DNA from 3 places in the Brenneria izadpanahii genome. Region 3 is predicted to be linked to each of the others. Evidence: predicted binding sites of a transcription regulator. Region 3 holds the regulator's gene; each other region holds the start of a gene.
What was found. Region 3 encodes LexA, which represses DNA repair genes until DNA is damaged. Its sites were predicted from a motif close to TNCTGTATGTACATACAGNA; they were not measured.

Region 1: a site for LexA is predicted at 1,982-2,001, ahead of dinB (DNA polymerase IV). Genes of this name have one in related genera too.
Region 2: a site for LexA is predicted at 2,642-2,661, ahead of HC231_RS10230 (metal-dependent hydrolase). Genes of this name have one in related genera too.

Annotation. Positions count from the first base shown of each region.
Region 1 is NZ_CP050854.1:1,132,755-1,137,381, reverse strand. It holds gene pepD (beta-Ala-His dipeptidase) at 1-876, shown strand, start outside; gene dinB (DNA polymerase IV) at 904-1,962, opposite strand; gene HC231_RS04995 (class I SAM-dependent methyltransferase) at 2,104-2,874, shown strand; gene dpaA (peptidoglycan meso-diaminopimelic acid protein amidase) at 3,174-3,905, shown strand; gene HC231_RS04985 (class II glutamine amidotransferase) at 3,876-4,627, opposite strand, start outside.
Region 2 is NZ_CP050854.1:2,271,906-2,276,532, reverse strand. It holds gene HC231_RS10240 (ABC transporter substrate-binding protein) at 1-709, shown strand, start outside; gene HC231_RS10235 (oligogalacturonate-specific porin KdgM family protein) at 1,462-2,181, shown strand; gene HC231_RS10230 (metal-dependent hydrolase) at 2,678-3,253, shown strand; gene HC231_RS10225 (L-cystine transporter) at 3,465-4,627, shown strand, end outside.
Region 3 is NZ_CP050854.1:4,644,864-4,649,490, reverse strand. It holds gene plsB (glycerol-3-phosphate 1-O-acyltransferase PlsB) at 1-1,861, opposite strand, end outside; gene HC231_RS20770 (diacylglycerol kinase) at 1,989-2,354, shown strand; gene lexA (transcriptional repressor LexA) at 2,463-3,071, shown strand; gene zur (zinc uptake transcriptional repressor Zur) at 3,835-4,344, opposite strand; gene HC231_RS20755 (pirin family protein) at 4,455-4,627, opposite strand, start outside.

The DNA of each region.
Region 1 (4,627 bases), 1.8 Mb from region 3:
GCGCTGCCAGCCGGTTATCAGACGCTGAAACTGACGCTCAAAGGGCTGAAAGGCGGCCACTCCGGCTGCGATATTCACCTTGGCTTAGGTAACGCCAACAAATTGCTGGCGCGCTTCCTGTTTGAGCAGGAGGATAAACTGGATATCCGCATTCTGGCTCTGAACGGCGGTACGCTGCGTAACGCTATCCCGCGCGAAGCGTTCGCCACGCTGGCATTGCCGGCGGCGAATGTAGCGGCGTTTAAGACGCAAAGTCAGGAATACCTGTCGGTATTGAAAAATGAACTGGCGGCGGTGGAGAAAAACCTGTCCCTGCAGGTAGAAACATCGGACAGCGGCGCCCAAGCGCTGACCAAAAACATCAGCGCCCGGTTACTGGCCTTGCTGAACGCCATGCCGAACGGCGTAATCCGCATGAGCGACGTGGCGAAAGGCGTAGTTGAAACCTCGCTCAACATCGGCGTGGTTACCATGGATGAAAAACAAGCCGAAATTAACTGCCTGATTCGCTCGCTGATCGACAGCGGCAAAGATGCCGTCGTCGGCACGCTGACGGCCCTGGGTCAACTGGCCGGCGCGCAGACCACGCCCAAAGGCGGTTACCCTGGCTGGCAACCCGACGCGACATCCCAGGTGATGCAGTTAGTGCGGGAAACCTACCAGAAATTGTTCAATAAAACGCCGAACATCATGGTTATCCACGCCGGACTGGAATGCGGATTGTTCAAAAAGCCGTACCCTGATATGGATATGGTCTCCATCGGGCCGACCATCACCGGGCCGCACTCGCCGGACGAACAGGTGCATATCGCCAGCGTCGGCCAATACTGGCAGTTGCTGACCGCATTGCTGAAGGCGATCCCCGAACGCGCCTAACTATATCAAGCGGCTTTTCGAAGCCGCTTACTCCCAATTAAAAACCAGCTGACGCTCAATCAGCGGATCGAGCAGCGTAACGTGTAGCCCCACCAGCCGAACGCCGCGCTTATCGCGCCTTTCTTCCCAGGTTTGCTGCGCCAGCGTAAGCAAATCCTGCTTGTTCAACACCGGCCATACGTGTTCCTGCGTGGTCTGGCGAAAGTCATCGAACTTCAGTTTTACTCCCTGGCGCGCGATATGCAGATCGGGCTTTACCCGTTTTAAACGGAACTCAAGTTCCTGATAGAGCTGCTCGATCAAACCTTCGCACTCATGCCAGTGATGAATATCCCGCGCCAGCGTCTTCTCAACGCCAACCGACTTGCGTAACCGGTCCGGCGATACGGCGCGTTCATCAATTCCGTGGCAGCGCTCCCACAAAACCCGCCCGAATTTACCGAAACGTTTTAATAATTCGGCCAGATCGTGATTGCGCACATCGGCGCAGGTCAGCATGCCCTTCTCTTCCAGCCGCTTGGCCGTCACTTTGCCAACGCCGGGGATCTTCGCTAACGGCAACTGCCGTAAAAACGCATCCACCTTATCCGGCGTGATAACGTACTGGCCATTGGGTTTATTCTGTTCGGAGGCGACTTTGGCCAGAAATTTGATGGGCGCCACTCCCGCCGAGGCGGTCAGATTAAGCTCGTCGAAAATCGCCTGCCGGATCTCTTCCGCCATCAGCGTCGCAGAACCGTTGCAGTGGGGGCTATCGGTGACATCCAGATAGGCTTCATCAAGGGAGAGCGGCTCAATCAGCGAGGTATAACGCGCAAAGATGTCGCGTATCTGGCGAGAAGCGGCTTTATAGACCTCCATTCGCCCGGAGAGCAACGTCAGTTGCGGGCACAAGCGCAAGGCGGTCGCCGTCGCCATCGCGCTATGAATGCCGTACCGCCGGGCAGGGTAATTGGCGGTACAGATCACGCCGCGCCGGTCGGCGCTGCCGCCGATCGCCAGAGGGATATCGCGCAGACGCGGATTATCACGCATCTCAATCGCTGCGTAAAAGCAGTCCATATCGACATGAATAATTTTGCGCATGCTCCCCCTCCCACAACGGTACTGTATAAATATACATATATAAATTCTTGCGCACAAGTTGGGAAGCTTGCCTATGTTATTTCCGTGTTAATCTGTCAGTCTCTATGCCAAACCGCCGTTTTATCAGAGATGGGAATCACGATGGAAAGTAAACAGAGTCATAGTAATAGCGTCGAGCGCCAGTTCGGTTCACAGGCAAAAAACTATCTGACCAGTTCGGTGCATGCGCAAGGCAAAGATTTGGAACGTCTGTCCGCTTTGCTGAGCCCTTTTCCCCATGCCTGCGTTATCGATGTGGGATGCGGCGCCGGGCACGCCAGTTTCGCGGCGGCGCAGGTGACGGCGAACGTTGTGGCCTATGATCTTTCCGCGCAAATGCTGGAGGTCGTCGCTCAGGCCGCCGAACAAAGAAACTTGACCAACATCCGCACCCAGCAAGGCGTCGCCGAGTCGCTGCCGTTTGCCGACGCCAGTGCCGATATCGTTATCAGCCGCTACTCCGCCCACCACTGGCATGATGTCGGACAGGCGCTGCGTGAAATCCGCAGGGTTCTGAAGCCGGGCGGTCTGGTCATCATGATGGATGTGGTATCGCCGGGCCATCCGGTGCTGGATATCTATTTACAGACCGTGGAAAAACTGCGTGATACTTCCCACGTGCGCGATTACTCGCCCGGAGAATGGCTGACGATGTTTACCGATGCCGGCTTTATCGTGCGTAACGTCGCCAGCGATCGTCTGACGCTGGAGTTCGGCAGTTGGATCGCGCGCATGCGAACGCCCGAACACTTCGCCGCCGCAATCCGCGAACTGCAAAAAACGCTGTCCGCGGAAGTCGCCCAGCATTTTGAAGTACAGGATGACGGCTCTTTTGTGACGGATATTATGATGTTCGAAGCGACAAAATTGTAATCACTGATTACATGTTACGCTTTCCCATCTGAATAAATAATGGGCAGCAGCAAACGTCATTTTCGTAAAACTGTTGTCCCTTAAACACTATTTTTTATAGTCAGCCTGGCGGATAAACCTCCGCGCAACGCTTTCATCATGAAATTAGCTTTTTTATCGGTTTTCACTCTTGATTAAAATTAAGGCAGTGATAATGTGAAACCGTTTTATATTCGCCTAATGGCAAAAGGAATACGGGAAGACAGACAATAGTTATCCCCGTTGTTTTGTAGCACAGCTTTTATTTACCAGGATCAACAATGCAAAAAATCGCGCTGTCATTTGCGATGCTGTTTTTTTTGCCATCCCTTGCTGTTACCTGCTCCGCCAGTGAAGCCAGTGAACCCGCGCCGATAGCAAAAAATTTAAAGCGGCAATTATTGGGCTCTCCGATCTATATTCAGATATTTAAGGAAGAGAGAGTATTAGAACTCTACGCAAAAATAGGAAATGAATATCGCTTATTGGAAAATTATCCAATTTGTAAATATTCGGGCGGTCTTGGGCCGAAACGTATCGAGGGGGATTTGAAAAGCCCTGAGGGTTTCTATCAGATCGATCTCCGCCAGCTCAAACCGGACAGCCGTTATTATCGTGCGATTAATATTGGATTTCCCAACGAATATGATAAATCACAAGGGTATTCCGGCCGTTATCTGATGATCCACGGTGAATGCGTTTCGGTGGGCTGCTACGCCATGACCAATAATTACATTGACGAGATCTATCGTTACGCCGAACAGGCGCTGCTTAACGGGCAGGCGAAAATAGAGCTCGCCATTTACCCGTTCCGCATGACGGAGCGCAATATGCAACGCCACCGTAATTCCACCTACTACTCGTTCTGGCGTCAGTTGCAGCCGGGCTATGCCTATTTCAATCAACATTATCAGCCACCGGCCATCACGGTGTTCAACGGGCAGTACGTCGTCAATCCGCCGTTGATGACCAGCAAGCCGGTATCAAATTACGCGTTCACCGAAACAAAATAAGACGAATTCGCCTGGCATGATCTTATGCCAGGTTTCATTTCCCGTCAGCGGCTGCGTCGCCAACACCGTGACGACGTCGTTCGGCGTGGTCTGTTGTTGAAAATCAATTTCCACATCCTGATCCAGCAACGTCGCCTTACCAAACGGCGCGCGCCGGGTGATCCAATAAAGATTGGTGGAGCAGTACCCCATCACAAATTGCCCGTCGGACAGCAGCATGTTAAACACGCCCTTTTTCCGCAGCAAATCCGCCTGCCCGGCAATATAGCGAAACACCGCGGGCCAGTTTCCCGGCGTGCGCGGATAGCGTTGCGACAGTTGATACAGCAGCCAACAGAACGCATATTCGCTGTCCGTCTGGCCGACAGGCCGGAACGTGCCGGTTTTTAACGAACGATACCCTTTTAATTGCCCGTTATGGGCGAACGTCCAGTTCCTGCCCCAAAGTTCGCGCGTAAACGGATGGGTATTTTCCAGCGCCACGGATCCCCGATTCGCCTGACGGATATGCGACACCACAGCGCAGGATTTAATCGGATAGTCCTGCACCAACCGGGCTATCGGCGAGCTACAGCTTGGCAGGGGATCCTTGAACGTCCGGCAGCCATGCCCTTCATAAAACGTAATTCCCCAACCATCCCGGTGCGGCCCCGTCAGACCGCCACGCTGCACCAACCCGGTAAAACTGAAACAGATATCGGTCGGTACGTTTGCGCTCATCC
Region 2 (4,627 bases), 2.4 Mb from region 3:
TAACTCCTATATGGTGCAAAAATACAATATTCCGGCCGTAGACGAGAAAAATAAGAAATTTTCATACACCGATGCCCAGTGGGTTGAATTTTTCGATATGTACAAAAAGCTGGTTGATAGCCATGTGATGCCGTCAGCGAAACACTATGCCTCTTTCGGCAAGAGCAACATGTATGAGATGAAACCGTGGATCCTGGGCGACTGGGGCGGCACCTATATGTGGAACTCGACGATTACCAAGTACTCCGACAACCTGCAACCGCCGGGGAAGCTGGAACTGGGCAGCTACCCGATGCTGCCGGGCGCCAAAGATGCCGGCCTGTTCTTTAAACCGGCCCAGATGCTGTCTATTGGTAAATCGACTAAGCATCCCAAAGAGTCCGCGATGCTGATTAACTTCCTGCTAAACAGCAAAGAAGGCGTCCAGGCGCTGGGATTAGAGCGTGGCGTACCGCTAAGCAAGGCCGCGGTGGCGCAGTTAACCGCCGACGGCGTCATTAAAGATGATTCTCCCGCGGTTACCGGATTGAATCTGGCGCTGGCGCTGCCTCACGAAACCAGCGTTTCGCCCTATTTTGACGATCCGCAAATCGTGTCCCTGTTCGGCGATGCCATTCAGTATATCGATTACGGTCAGAAATCTGTTGAGGAAACAGCGAAATACTTCCAGCGCCAGTCTGAACGTATTTTAAAACGCGCTATGCGATAGCAGAAATTATCCTTCTAGCGTATCCATCCCTGCCGCTTATACGGCAGGGATTTTTATTGTCACGACCGTTCAATGTTTTTTGATAATAAATCTTGCATTAATCATCTTAAAAAGCATTTCCCCCCGGCATCGGAGTCAGCGCTTAATACACTCATTCCAGTAGATATTTCAGCCGGCTCAAAACAGCCCAAACGCTTAACTCAATAGAAATCACAAATCAAGATAAACCTCATCCCCCCATCAAAGATAGTCTTAAACACGGCAAGAAACACAATCACTCATCACGATCGCCATCCATCTTATGATATTTCAATTAATTCAAAACACTGCCAACCACAAATAACAAAAAATAAAAACAAAACATTATTTCAAATATCATCAACAATGAAAACGCAGATCACGGAAAGTATATTTTATAATTGGTAATCTGTAAGATTTAAAAAAATAAATCATATATTTATTTTTATAATAAATAAAAATCAATGAGTTACATAAAAAACAAAAACAAGAATTAATAACAAAACAAATTTTTCACATGCCAATAATATAGCAATGCACGCCAGTTGTTTTTCATTTAAATTGAAACAAAATATATCATCATTAAGATCATCGTCACATTTTGAAACATCGTTTTATTTTTTCTTTACTCGAACGATCTCGATCACAGAACGAATAATACGGGTAAATAAAATAGAGCTCGAATTAGGAAGTCATTTTATTAAGCGTCTTTTAATCACACAGGTAATATAACAATGAAATTAAAATCATTAGCTCTGGCAGTTACATCTCTTATCAGTATTAATGCAATGGCCGTTACTATCGATTACCGCCATGAAATGAAAGATACGCCAAAGAATGATCATCGCGATCGTCTGCTGATCTCCCATCGTTTTGCCAATGGTTTCGGCCTATCCGTTGAAGCAAAATGGAAAAATGGCGAACCGTCGCAAGAGACCACGCCAAATAAGCCTTATCATGAAACCGTTAGTAATGGTACTGAAGTCGTTGCCAGCTACGTTTATAATTTTAATAAAACCTTTTCTCTTGAACCGGGATTCTCGTTAGATTCCAGTTCTTCGTCCAATAATTACCGTCCTTATTTGCGCGGTAAAGTCAATATCACTGACGATCTGTCCTACTCGCTGCGTTACCGGCCTTACTACCTGAGAAAAAGTTCAAATATCGGCAGTTCAAATAGCACCCAGGAAAACGGCTATAATCTTACCGGCACGCTCACCTATAAATTCCTGAAAGATTTCCAGATTGATTATGAAATGGACTATAAAAAGGCGAACAAGGCCGGCGCTTACCAATACGATAATGAAACCTATAATATCGACCATGATGTAAAGCTGGCCTATAAGCTGGATAAAAACTGGAAGCCATTTGTCGCTGTCGGGAATGTGGCTCAGGATGGCAAGTCCGATCACCGCCAGACTCGTTACCGCGTAGGCGTGCAGTACAACTTCTAATAACGCCGCATTATTAGAATTGCGTTTGTCATTATTGTGTCTGAATTACCCTTTTTATATATGAATGTTGGCTATTGATCTATTTTCCTGATTTCAGGGCAGTCATCTTTTTCTCCGAGACAATGACTGCCCTCTTTTTTTATTAATAACGCGCTCACACCAGCCATAAAGCCTCCCAACTATATGTTCCGGCGTTTCATACCATTGATGCCCTCCTCACTCACCGCCGATAACGGCCTGGCGATGCTTGCCGCCATATAGCGCCAGAAATTCATCGTTTCGGGAAGGCAATCATGGCGTTCGCGGCGCCGACGCCATTTCAGCCGCCGTCCCGGTTATTAAATAGCTGGCGCCGCCACGGGAGAATAAACGGCCGCGGCGCAGCAGGATGGAACAAAATACCGTATTAGCAATAAATAGTTACGCTGTAACTACTTCCGCAGATCATCACAATCTTTTATACTGTATAAAATAACAGTTTTGTTCGAGACGTTTAATGACTGCGGAAGGACATGTCCTATTCTCTGTTGCCTGTGCAATCCTGGCTAAAAAAGTGGAGTTATCGCCGGAACTGGCAGCGGGAGACTGGTGGCATATCATTCCGGGCGCGCTGCTGACGTCCCTCCTGCCGGATATCGATCACCCTAAATCCCTGCTTGGACAACGGTTGAAGTGGATATCGGCGCCTATCGCGCGCGCATTCGGCCATCGCGGCTTTACCCATAGTTTACTCGCCATTATCGCCGGCGTGTTTTTCATTCAAACCCGCCTGCCGTCTGATTGGCTGCTGCCGACCGACGCCTATCACGCGATGATCGTCGGTTACCTAAGCCATATTGCGGCCGATATACTGACGTCATCCGGGGTGCCCCTGCTCTGGCCCTGCCGCTGGCGCTTTCGCCTGCCGATACTAAACGGGCAAAAAGGTAATCAGCTAGAGCGTTTCCTTTGCATCGCTTTTATTGGTTTTTCGCTGTACCAGCCGCAGAAAAGCCTGAACTGCTGCACTTACGAACAATCCTTCAGGCTTATCCAATCAGCGCAGGCACATGTGATCCAACTGTTAAAATAGCCCGCCGACCGCCTCAACCGCTTGCTACGGAACAGCCTCGCGAACAAGGCGCAACCGGATATCATCCCCGAAAAGCGGAGATCGCTCGCACCGTTAGCTATAATTTATAGCTCACAGTCATATAACAAACTTATGGAAGAACTGATATCCTTGAGCGCGTTTTTCATCATGCTGAAAAAATTATTCATCTAATTAATAGGGAGAAGTGGAGATGAACTTTCCGCTGCTAGTAAATATTCTGGCGTTTGCCGCCCTATTGTTCTTACTGGGATACGCCAGCCAGAACAAATCGTGGAGTCTGGCAAAAAAAGTGTTATTGGGTTTGGTTGTCGGGGTGCTGTTCGGTCTGGCGTTACATCTGATTTACGGCAGCGGTAATCCCGTAATTAATCAATCCATCGCCTGGTTTAACATCGTCGGCAACGGCTATGTTCAACTGCTGCAAATGATCGTTATGCCGCTGGTATTCGTTTCCATACTGAACTCGGTGGCCAAGCTGCATAATGCCTCTTCATTAGGGAAGATCAGCATACTGACGCTCGGCACCCTGCTGTTCACCACGCTTATCGCCGCGCTGGTCGGGGTTTTCGTTACGAATCTGTTCGGATTGACCGCCAGCGGGCTGGTTCAGGGCGCGCAGGAAACCGCGCGCTTAACGGCTATCGAAAATAACTACGTGGGGAAAGTTTCCGATCTGAGCATTCCTCAGATAATTCTTTCCTTCATTCCTAAAAATCCTTTTGCCGAATTGACCGGCGCCAATCCCACGTCAATCATCAGCGTGGTTATCTTCGCCGTATTCCTCGGTATCGCAGCGCTGCAATTGACCAAAGACGACGCGGCAAAAGGCGAGCGCGTTCTGACGGCCATTGATACATTGCAATCCTGGGTCATGAAGCTGGTTCGTCTGGTAATGAGGCTGACGCCGTACGGCGTATTGGCGCTAATGACCAAAATGGTCGCCAGTTCCAATCTGCAGGATATCCTTAAGCTGGGCAGTTTTGTGGTGGCGTCTTATCTGGGGCTGGCCATCATGTTCGGCGTTCACGCGCTGATCCTGTCGTTGACCGGCATCAACCCTGCCCGGTTCTTCCGCAAGATATGGCCGGTGCTGACGTTTGCCTTTACCAGCCGCTCCAGCGCGGCGACCATTCCTCTCAGCATTGAAGCGCAAACCCGCCGCATCGGCGTGCCGGAATCCATCGCCAGCTTTGCCGCCTCGTTTGGCACCACCATCGGCCAAAACGGCTGCGCCGGGCTCTATCCCGCGATGCTGGCGGTTATGGTTGCTCCGACGGTCGGCATCAACCCGCTCGACCCGGTATGGATTGCGACGCTGGTCGGCATCGTCACCATTAGTTCGGCCGGCGTGGC
Region 3 (4,627 bases):
GCAGGATCAGCAGATGTTGGATATTATTACGGTAATAGGTCATCAGCACCGCCTGCTCCCGCGGCAGGATGATGATATCGCCGATACTGTCTTTTTCGACCTCGAATTTATCCATGCTCAACGCATGTTCCAGCAACTCGGCGGGCGTTTTTTCAGGCGCCGTGATGTCTTTATGATAAGGAACATTGCGTAGGAGTTGCAGGTAGCAATCCAACTGTTCATGCATCTGCTCTCTGGTTAGCGCGCGCTGACGCGAAGCCAGTAATGCGGTGGAGCAGAGGTTCATGGCATTCGCCGCGGCGGCGTTGTTGATGCGCGTCATGATATCCATCGCGACATTCTGAACTGTTGGCGTTAGCCAGCTTGGCCGCTGCGCTTCAATCGGATCAATGGCATCGCGCCATTGCGGCACATGCTGATTCAGATAGGCGGTTAACGGCAACGGATCGCCGAAATTCACATAACCTTGTCCAAGATTACGCAGCTTGCGCAAGCCGCGCACCATCTGCATAAAGCCTTCTTTCTCTTTCGTCGCGCCGCGAAGCTCTTTCGCATAGGTTCCAACTTCCATTACGTGCTCATAACCCACGTAGATCGGCACCAGGGTTATGGGGCGCGTACCGCCGCGCAACATGGCCTGAATCGTCATGGCCAGGGTGCCGGTTTTCGGTTCCAGCAAACGTCCGGTGCGCGAACGTCCGCCTTCCATAAAGTATTCGACGGAGTAGCCGCGGGTAAACAGTTCGCCCAAATATTCGCGGAAAATGGTGGAATACAGCTTGTTGCCCTTAAACGTACGGCGGATGAAGAATGCCCCCAGCCGGCGGAAGATCGGGCCGGCCGGCCAGAAATTCAGGTTGATCCCGGCCGCAATGTGCGGAGGAACCAATCCCTGGTGATAGAGTACGTAGGACAACAGCAGGTAATCCATGTGGCTGCGGTGGCAGGGCACGTAGACTATCTCATGCCCGTCCTGCGCCAGTTGCCGCACGCGCTCGGCGTTGTGAACGTTGATCCCCTGATAGAGACGGTTCCAAGTCCAGCCTAATACGCGATCCGATAAGCGAATGGCTTCATAAGAGAAATCGGCGGCAATTTCTTCCATCAAAGCAATGGCATTTTGCTGCGCTCTTTCATGGGAGAGCTTTTTGCTGCGCGCTTCGTCATCAACGGCTTTTTTGATCGCTTTGGAGTTAAGCAGTTTATTAAACAACTCCTGGCGTACCGGAAGACGCGGGCCGACCGCCGCCAGGCGCTGGCGAGCAAAGTGCATGCGGGCGACGCGGGCGAGTTTGTGCGCGATGGTTTTGTCGGTACCGTGTTCGGTCGCCATATAGCGTAATGACACCGGGCTGGAAAAACGGACGAAACTGTCTCGACCCAACCACAGTACGGCAAAAAATTTCTCAATGCCGTTGAGCAGGCGCAGATGCGGCGTTGCCTGATTTTGTCCCTCGCGGCCAGGAGCGCGGCCAAACATGACGGATACCGGCACCATCTGCACGTCCAGCTCGGGATTGCTTTGGTGCAGATCCAGATAGTCGTGAAACAGCTTTACCGATTCCTGTTTGGGTACGTAATAGCGAAAAACCCGCGGACCGTCGTTAATGAAAACGTGACTGGGTAGTTGCGCTCCGCCGATATCGATCGGCTGGAGAGGATCGGGAAGACCTAACGCCTGGCATTTCGCCCTTAGCGTCAGTAAATCCGCCTGAGAATTGTAAGGCAGCACATAGAGGATCGGACGTGAGGGATCCAACCCCAACTCAGCTACGGGGTCTATGGGGATGACCTTACTTTTCACTAACAGTTTGAGTGGAAAATTCAGTAGTTTATAATAAATTTTACGCCAACCTGACATAACAACTTGAAGCCTCTTGTTAGCAATGCGTCGCAAGGATACCAGAAACTGCGCTGGAGATCTGTTGTGATAAGACAACGGAAATGCGTTAAAACGTGAGCGAGCGCTGATAAATAATGGAGGATAGATGAAGAAAGCAACGGGGATAGCCCGGATAATCAAAGCAACTGGGTATTCCCTTCAGGGGTTGAAGCAGGCATGGCGACATGAAGCGGCATTCCGCCAGGAAATTCTGCTGACCGTTATTGGGGCGATCATCGCCTATCTGTTACCTGTAACCTTAGTGGAAAAATTGCTGCTTATCGGGGCAATCGTGTTGATCATGCTATTTGAACTGGTAAACAGCGCGATTGAAGCGATAGTCGATCGTGTCGGTCTTGAACATCATGAATTATCCGGCCGCGCAAAGGACATTGGTTCGGCGGCGGTGTTCGTCGCTATTTTGCTGGCGGCCGTCGTCTGGGGCAGCATTCTCTGGCAGTATTTTGCGTGAAGGCTTCCAGAAATTAATAAAAACCGCGGTTTACTCACATCCTGGTTCCCAATTGGCAATTAGCTGTATATACTCACAGCAAAACTGTATAAACAACCAGGGGGCGGAATGAAAGCATTAACAGCCAGGCAGCAGCAGGTTTACGACCTGATCCGCGATCATCTAGCGCAAACCGGTATGCCGCCAACGCGGGCGGAAATTGCCCAACAGCTGGGGTTCCGTTCACCGAATGCCGCGGAAGAGCATTTGAAGGCGTTGGCGCGTAAAGGCGTGATTGAAATTGTTTCCGGCGCATCGCGCGGTATTCGTCTGTTGATGGAAGAAGAGGCTGGCATTCCGTTGATTGGCCGCGTAGCGGCAGGCGAACCGCTTTTAGCTCAGCAGCATATTGAATGTCATTATCAGGTCGATCCGTCAATGTTCAAACCCAGCGCCGATTTCCTGTTGCGCGTTAGCGGGATGTCGATGAAAGACATTGGTATTATGGATGGCGATTTACTGGCTGTGCATAAAACGCAGGATGTGCATAACGGGCAGGTCGTAGTGGCCCGCATCGAAGATGAAGTAACAGTCAAGCGATTGAAAAAACAGGGTAACACCGTTCATCTTCTGGCTGAAAATGAAGAGTTCGCGCCTATTGTCGTCGATCTGCGTCAACAGAGTTTCTCTATTGAGGGACTGGCCGTCGGCGTTATTCGCAACGGCGACTGGAGTTGATGTCGGCGCGTTGAAAGCCTGGCGTCCATCTGGCTAAGCGGTTATTCGGGTTTAATATTCGCCTCATATTTGGGGCGATATTGATTATCTCTTTCATTCGTGTCGGATATCATTGATGCATTTTGTTGCATTTCCCTCTATCCGATTTGTGGCGCCATTCCTGCTTTTTCCATTAAATTCTAAATATTATATTTCTCAATTGAATTATTAATGATGGCGCTTGAATGTATATTTAAATATTAAAGTGAAACTATTTTCCGCCGTGAATATTAAGGTAAGTTTGTTTTTCACGTTGATATTTTTTTATTTTATTAGCGGTTTTTGCCGATAGTGCGATAATTCACTTTATATGGCGATATTTGCTATGAATAAAGCGCGAGTCAGAGTAGAAACTAAAAACAGAGGGAACGCCCGAACGGGCGGGCGAATGGCGCTTTCGTGGGATGATGAGCGGCCGGACGGCGATGAACCCCTTGATATGCGGTGATCGTCAAAATAACCGGCTAAAAAAGAAGAAGTAGAAGTAAGGTATGGGCAAGCAAGATAACGACGGCTGCTAATCGGTAACGCTGACACGCGCAAGTTCGGATAATGGGTTCCTGTGTCGAGGTGTTAACCATTTGCCGTATTCTTGTGGCGATGACAGTCATGCAGGTTTGGAAAGAGACGAGCGGTTTATTTTCTTTCTGACTGCAAAACTCCGGTTTCAGCGGTATAACCGGGAACAACGGATGTTCCCATCCCATCCTTATCTTAAATTGCGTCAGCGTTTTTTAATGGGAATGGTATGGTCGTGATCGCAGTGGTCGGGTTGTTTGCAGGATGCCACTTCCTGGCAGTCCTCGCAAAATCCGTGAGCCTCAATAATGCTGTGACGCAGGGTGAATCCCGCCTGTTGGGCTAACTGACGCAGCGTCTCTTCCACACCTTCTGTTTGACGTTCGGTGACCTGGCCGCAACGATCGCAGATAAACAGCGCCGAAGTATGGCTGTGATCCTCGATGTGGTGGCAAAGCACATAGCTGTTGGTTGATTCCACCCGATGGATAAATCCCTGCTCCAGCAGGAAATCCAACGCGCGGTACACCGTCGGCGGTTTCGCCTGAGGTTCAGATACCCGTAATAGATCGAGCAGGTCGTATGCGCTGATGGCGCCGGTCTGTTGAGCCATCAGCCGCAGAACTTCCTGCCGTTGCGTTGTCAGGCGTACGCCACGGTGCTGACAAATCTGTTCAGCCTGGGCAAGTAGTTTGTCCTGATTGGTTGAATCCATTGTCATTTAACCTCGACGCAAAAGAAAGAGACAGACATCTTACCACGGCTGAGGGAAAACGTAGAATCAGTGACGCCGAGCGTCGGCAGGCGGATGTACGCGGGGAAAAGTTAAGCGACCAAATCAATTAGCAAAGCGCGTAGCGGCGTTTCAGCCTGGATGGTTAATTCGTCTTCCTGCTGAATGAACGCGCCGTCGCCGCAATACAGCGTATCGCCGCCGTGTTGCTGACTGCTGATAGTGGCCGAGCCGTGGATTGACTGAAGATAGGCTCGATTGCCGT